DNA from 3 places in the Paenarthrobacter sp. TE4293 genome. Region 2 is predicted to be linked to each of the others. Evidence: riboswitches for the same ligand, from Rfam matches in the RefSeq annotation. Region 2 holds a riboswitch; each other region holds the start of a gene.
What was found. A riboswitch is a leader RNA that binds a small molecule or an ion and turns the genes downstream of it on or off. The one in region 2 is predicted to bind cyclic di-AMP.
Positions count from the first base shown of each region.

Region 1: another riboswitch for cyclic di-AMP. It lies ahead of QF015_RS05630 (C40 family peptidase); the one in region 2 lies ahead of QF015_RS15275 (NlpC/P60 family protein).
Region 3: another riboswitch for cyclic di-AMP. It lies ahead of QF015_RS16805 (hypothetical protein); the one in region 2 lies ahead of QF015_RS15275 (NlpC/P60 family protein).

Region 1 is NZ_JBNJRY010000002.1:492,954-495,212, reverse strand. It holds gene QF015_RS05635 (M23 family metallopeptidase) at 1-596, shown strand, start outside; cyclic di-AMP (ydaO/yuaA leader) riboswitch at 744-904, shown strand; gene QF015_RS05630 (C40 family peptidase) at 909-1,655, shown strand; gene QF015_RS05625 (NlpC/P60 family protein) at 1,755-2,259, shown strand, end outside.
Region 2 is NZ_JBNJRY010000007.1:126,368-128,626, reverse strand. It holds gene QF015_RS15280 (NAD(P)-binding protein) at 1-255, shown strand, start outside; gene QF015_RS15275 (NlpC/P60 family protein) at 334-1,116, opposite strand; cyclic di-AMP (ydaO/yuaA leader) riboswitch at 1,120-1,288, opposite strand; gene QF015_RS15270 (copper resistance CopC family protein) at 1,463-2,107, opposite strand; gene QF015_RS15265 (NCS2 family permease) at 2,222-2,259, shown strand, end outside.
Region 3 is NZ_JBNJRY010000008.1:129,213-131,471, forward strand. It holds gene QF015_RS16805 (hypothetical protein) at 1-1,068, opposite strand, end outside; cyclic di-AMP (ydaO/yuaA leader) riboswitch at 1,071-1,217, opposite strand; gene QF015_RS16810 (ATP-dependent DNA ligase) at 1,468-2,259, shown strand, end outside.

The DNA.
Region 1 (2,259 bases), on a different contig from region 2:
GCCCTGTCATGGCCACCTCGGAATCGGGCCAGACTGAGTCCGCCCTGGCTGTCGCAGGTGGCAGCCAGCCCGAGGTTTCCGCTGCTGCATCGGCCAAGATTGACTTCAGCCGTGCCGCCGTCGCCACCGCGGCCGACCCCGATGGCAAGCTGAAGCAGCTGCTCAGCGCCCAGTCGGCCGGCAGCATCCAGCGCGCTTCGTCGGCAGGCACCATGGCCAGCCCCCTCGACACGCTGACCACGGCTTCCCCCTTTGGCTACCGCGTCAGCCCCCTCACGGGTGGCTCCGGTGACTTCCACCGCGGGCAGGACTTCGTAGCCCAGTGCGGTACCGCTGTGCACGCCGCAGCATCCGGCAAGGTGACCTTTGCCGGATGGCACGAGTATGGCGGAGGCAACCGCGTGGTCATTGACCATGGCAACGGCCTGGAGACCACGTACAACCACCTCTCGTCCTTCACCGTCAAGGTCGGCCAGACGGTCACCCGCGGCGATACCGTAGCGCTCAGCGGCACCACGGGCGCCTCCACGGGCTGCCACCTCCACTTCGAGGTGCAGGTTAACGGCGAAGTCGTAGACCCCATGGGCTGGCTCTAAACGCCAGCTGATGGCTGTCTCTCGTATTTGTGACACGCCCCGTGACCTGAATGTGACATTCACGTCCAACTGTTGTACCGTACAAAGCGCATCGGCTTTTTAGGGGGCCGATGCACTTGAGTGGATTGCCTAGCTCTGCCACCACTCGAGGTCCGTTCGCATAAATCGTCTGGCAGGGGCGGGGGAACCACTTCTGGTCTTCGTGAGAAGGCCTTGGGGTTAAGTCGCAAAGCTTCCTTGAAGCAGCGCGGCCGGATGACTCCCATCCGAATCCGACAGCTCACCTCGCAGGCATTGGGAGAGGCTACCTACGTGTCATCACGCACTACCCCTGCGCGCCACCGCGCCGAAACGGTTCGTACGAACCCTTTGAACACGCTTTCCAAGGCTGTTTCATCAAACGCCGGTACCGTTGGCCGTCAGGCCGCCGTCCTGGCAGCAGCCTCAGGCCTCGTCCTCAGCGTCGGCCTGCCGGCCCAGGCAGCTGACACCGACGTTTCCAAGTCGGAAGCCTCCAGCACCCAGCAAATGGTTGCCACCGCGGTTGTTACCGCAGAGCCCACTGCCACCGTTTCCTTCGAAAGCCCCGTAGTGGCCACGAAGGAGGCCCCCAAGGTTGTCCAGCGCGCATCGCAGACCACCCAGCGTGCGGCGGCAAACGGCACCCAGGACGCCGCAGGCGCAGTGACCGCGAAGTCTTCCGAAGCCAAGGACGCTGCCTCCAGCGCTGCCGCTTCGGGCCTCGCAGCGATTGCCTACACCGGCATCGGCCACCCGTACGTCTGGGGCGGCACCACGCCCAACGGCTGGGACTGCTCCGGCTTCACCCAGTGGGTCTACGCCCAGGCTGGCATCAGCATTCCCCGCGTCAACGCCTGGACGGCCATGAAGCCCACCAGCACTCCTGCCCCCGGTGACTTGGTCATGCAGAATGGCGGAGCGCACGTAGGCATCTACGTTGGCAACGGCATGATGATCAGCGCATTGAACCCGGGTCAGGGCACGCTCCTGCACTCGGCTGCCTCCACGGGCACCTCATCTTTCTTCACCCTCCGCTAGAAACCATCAGGTTCGAGGTTCGCCTGCACGCCCCCAAGTGCTGGCGCGCCGATGAGCCGCGTGTACCCCAACTGCACGCGGATACGAAAAGAGAAAACCATGAGCAGTGCACACAAGGTTGCACGGCATCGCGCTGAGGCCCCCAAGACCAGCTCGCTTGCCGTCATTGCCAAGGCAGTCAGTGAGAACGCCGGCGGCGTGGGCCGCCAGGCAGCAGTTATCGCCGCAGCTTCAGGCCTGGTCCTGACCGGCAGCGTTGCTGCCAACGCAGCAGACACCAAGGTGGACCGCGAGTCCACCTCGACGTCAGCCCTTGACGTCCAGTCGGTAGTGCAGGCCACCATCGCGGCGGACTCCACGGTTGCCATCTCCTACGAACGCCCCGTTGTCACCACGGTGGAGGCGCCGGCTCCTGTAGAGAAGAAGGCTCCCGCGAAGGTAGAAACCAAGAAGGCCGCGGAAAGCACTGCGACTGCTGGGAGCGCCACCCTCGCCGTCTCGGCAGCTACTCCGGCAGCCAAGGCTCCGGCAGCTGCCAGCGGACTCGGTGCAGCAATCGCCGCGGCAGCCTACGCGCAGCTCGGCGTCACCCAGGACTGCACCA
Region 2 (2,259 bases):
GGCGTTCTCCTTGCCGACCACATTGTGGTCACGCGCTGCGCTCAGAGCCAGTTGCGCCGAATGCTCGCGGAACTCGGTATCGCGATAGGCCAGAACCTGGTGGCCGCAATGAGGGCCGTCGGGATGCACCTTGTAGGAGTAGGTGAGCTCATTACGCCCACACCTAAAGAAGTGCTGCGGCAGGCAAAGGCCGTGGGCCAAGCGATCTCGTCCAAGGTTGCGCTGCCCGCAGGGCCGGACATCGCCACCGCTTAGCAGAATTTAACGTCAAAGGCCGGCGCCTCCGAAGACAGTGTCTTCGGAGGCGCCGGCCTTTGAACTGTTGCGTGAGGCTTATGCGCCAGCGCGTACGTAGGTCAGGGGACCCGTTGCGGTCAACCAGCTGATCGGGTGGATGCCCGTCTGGTTGCCGTTGATGCCGCCGCTGATCGCCTGGCCGTTGCCGATGTAGATGGCTACGTGGCCGGACTGGACGATCATGTCACCGGGCTGGGGGTCGCTGACAACCTTGCCGTAGTTCATGAACTGCATGGGGCCGAGGTCGCCAACGGGGATGCCGGCGGAACCGAGGGCCCGCTCCACCATGGCGGTGCAGTCCTGCATGATGCCGATCTGGGCGTAGGCCGAGGCAACCATGGCAGCGTTGACGCCACCGACGGCCGGGGCAGCAGCAGCGGGGGCTGCAGGAGCGGCGGCCGGAGCGGCAGCAGCTGCCTTGGCAACCGGAGCCGTTGCAGCAGCAGTGGTGACAGCTGCCTTCTTGGCTACGGGGGCCGGAGCAACCGGTGCAGGCTTTTCGATGACCGGAGCTGCTACGGAAGCAACAGCAGGGCGCTCGAAGTTCACGGTAGCCGTAGCCAGAGCGGTAACAACCTGGGTGGGAGCCTCGGAGGCGGTCTCGGCGACCGTGGCCGGGCTGGAGTCCCGCTGAACCGGAGCTTCGGCTGCGTGGGCAGCGATGGAGCCGGTCAGGACGAGTCCCGAGGCTGCTGCGATAACAGCTGCCTGGCGGCCAGCGCCGGAAGCGTTGCTGGCGACTGCCTTGGAGATGGAGATGAACGGATTAGGACGTACGCTGTCCGCCTTACGACGGCCGCGAAGAATGCGTGAAGACATGAAAGAGCCTCTCCCGATGCCTGCGAGGTTAGCTGTCGGATTCGGATGGGAGTCACCCGGTCACTATCTCCCGCTGTTCAGCGGAAGCTTCGTGACTTCACCCCAAGGCACGCTCGAAAGCGACCTAAAATGGGTTCCCCGTCTCTGCCGTAAGGTTTGTCTGCGAACGGATTCCGGACTGCGGCAGAGCTAGGCAATCAGGCCGGAAGTGCCCGCTACGTGGAACAGGCACAGGTACAACCGTACGCGATGATCTCGCGGAAGTCACATTTAAGTAACGAGAAGCAGGCTTTTGGCGTGTCGCGGTAACCGTTTCGAGATCTTCGCAGCTACGTAGAAAACCGCGTTATTCCGCGGAAGTATCGCCATCTGAGTCGTTGGAAGCAAGCTTCTTGCGGGCTGTCACGGCCAGGAAAATAACGAGACCGACAGCAACAACAGCCAGTCCCACGATGCTCCACGGGAAGGGCTGGGAGGCGTCCGCCGCAGGCTCGCTGACAGCGGTTCCCGGCGCTGCGGTCCCCGCCGTCGGCACGGCTGCTGTCGGTACTGCTCCTGACGACGCAGAACCCGACGGTGAGGCGACTGCTGTGCTGCCCGTCGCCGTCGTGCTTCCTGCGGCCGCCGTAAAGGTAAAGGTGCCTTCGATGGGGTGCGAATCGCTGCTGACCACGCGCCAAACCACCGTGTACTCGCCGGCCGGGGCGCCTTCGCGCAACTTCTGGACGGCCTGGTTGTCGATGATTTCCACGGGACCATCGGCCCAGTTTTCGCCGCCCGCCGTGACGGTTACGCCGGATCCGATGGCGAGCGGCCGGTTGTTGAACGTAATGGATACCGACGCCGGCACTTCAGGGACGCTGGCGCCGTTGGCCGGCGTCGTGGACTCGGCGACGTCGTGGGCGGACGCCGGAGCCGCAGAAAACAGCAAGGCGGCCGCGAAGGCAAGAGCAGCGACGACGGCGGCCAGAAGTGGGCGGATGGTACGCATGGGGCGGTTTCTCCTAGTGTTGGCTTCCTTACAGACTAGGCGAATGGTCCGGAACGCCCGTACCGGACCGCATAGGATTTGAGAGCACACTCCCCTCGATCCCCGGAGTCCTCCATGCTTAAACAAGGTTCTGCAGTCGACCGCTACTTCAA
Region 3 (2,259 bases), on a different contig from region 2:
GGTGTCCGACGGCACCTCACTCGGCGCGGGCACCGGCTGGGCGGGGACCGGGCTGGTGGTCCCCGGCGCCGCAGCGATGGTTGCCGGCACCGCGGATGGGACCCACACGGGGTCTGCCAACGAAATCCTAGGGGTGGGGACCGACGACGGCGATACTGCTGCGGGTGCTTCCGGAACCGTGGCCGGTTGGCCGGCTTCCGACGTCGCAGCGGAGGACGCGGACGGCGACGAGGCTGTCGAGTAGGAGGCGGACGGCGCGGGTGATGCGGCGCCTGAGTTCCGCCCGGCGTTGCTTCCGCTGGCCTCATGCGCGGGGGTTTCCTGGCCGAAGAACGGCAACTCGAGGGCCTGCCCCAGGGTTCCGGCCGTCAGGACGAGGCCGAGCGCGCCTGCCACCACTGCCATGCGTTGGCTCATGTGCTTGACGGACGCAGCCTTCCGCAGGACGGTGTGGGGTTCCCGGGCGAACGACGATCCTCCAAAGCCTGACTTGGCGGTGGTCGGTGGGACGGTCCGGGTCCGGGCGTCCTTGCGACTGGCCAATGATGCGGATGCCGTTGCGGCTGCGGCAACCTGCGCCGCGGACTTGCCTCGGGGGGACTCAGCGCGGGCAGGCTCGGCCACCACCGGAATGGCGGCGGTGGCCGGTTCGGGGGAGACAGGCGCCTGAGCCGCCGGGGGCACGATCGGAATGGCGGCGGTCGGCGGACCGGGTGTGGTGGACGCAGGAGCTGCAGCCTGCGCAGCCTCTACCCTCGGAATGGCGGCGGTTGCCGGCTCATCGGTTGCCGGGTCATGTGCTTCTGCGTCGACCGTGGCGGGCTCGATCACGGCTCGTGCCGCACGCTCCCGCTCGGCCGCGCGAACGGCCGCCCGCGTGGTGGGTGCCGCAACAGTGGGGATGGCCGCAGTGGCCGGGGCCGGCGTCGTGCTTGTTTCAGGCGCGCGGGCAGGGTCTGCCGGGGCGGCAATGGGGGATCCGCTGGGTTGGGCCCGACGGCGTCCGGTTGGCTTGGTGCGCTCGCGTTCAGTCTGGGTGCGGCGCGGCTGATCCATGGTTGGGGACATGGTGGTTGCCTCTCAACGCCTTCGAGGTTAGCTGTCGGGTTCGGACGAGGCCGTCCGGCCGCCGTGGCGGCTTCACCCCAAGGACTTGGAAACAAGCCCGGGAACTTTTGGGTCCCCCGCCTCTGCCGCGGGTCTGGCGGATACAGGATTGCGGCAGAGCTCGGCGTCAATCCGGTAGCGGCCCAGCGGAGATACGGGTCGCCCTACGACGGTACATGAGCCGGAAAGTAAAGTCACATTAATGTAACGGGCGGTCGGCCTCCCCGCTTGAGGGAGTCTCATCGCTTAGGCTTCGGGGCCGGCTCTGGCGCCTGGAGCTCCGAGTACTGCGGCCAACACGGCCAAGATATCCCTCGCCTAAGACTAGCTTCGGCGTGCACCGGCAGGTAGACATTGACTATGGACCTGCCTGTGATGCCGCCCGTCTCGCCCATGCTCGCCAAATCCGTCCCGGCCATCCCCGATGTTGGGCACTATGAGCCCAAGTGGGACGGCTTCAGGACCATCGTCTTCAAGGACGGGGACGAGGTCATCCTGGGCAGCCGCAACGAGAAGCCCATGACCCGCTACTTTCCCGAGTTGGTGGAAGCCCTGCGGAAGAACCTCCCGGAAAAATGCGTGATCGACGGCGAGATTGTCCTGATCGAGGGTAACCGCCTGGAGTTTGAGGTGCTGCAGCAGCGGATCCACCCGGCGGACAGCCGGGTCAAGATGCTCGCGGAGAAGACCCCGGCGTCCATGATCGCGTTCGACATCCTTGCCCTTGGTGACGAGGACCTGATGGGCCGCCCGTTCTCCGAGCGCCGCGCCCTCCTGGAACGTGCGCTCGCCAAGGCTGAGCCCCCCGTCTACGTAACCCCGGCGGTGACTGACCTTGAGCGCGCCCAGGAATGGTTCGTGCAGTTGGAGGGTGCGGGCCTGGACGGTGTGCTGTCCAAACCGTTGGACGGAACCTATCAACCCAACAAGCGGCTGATGTTCAAGACCAAGCACGAGCGCACCGCAGACTGCGTGGTGGCTGGCTTCCGCTGGCACAAGACCGCGACAGTTGTGGGGTCCATGCTGTTGGGTCTTTATAACGACGCCGGAAAACTCCAGCACGTAGGGGTTGTTGCTTCCTTCCCCATGGCCCGGAGGGAAGCCCTGGTGGCCGAGCTCGAGCCCTACCAGGTTGACCTCAGCGAGCACCCG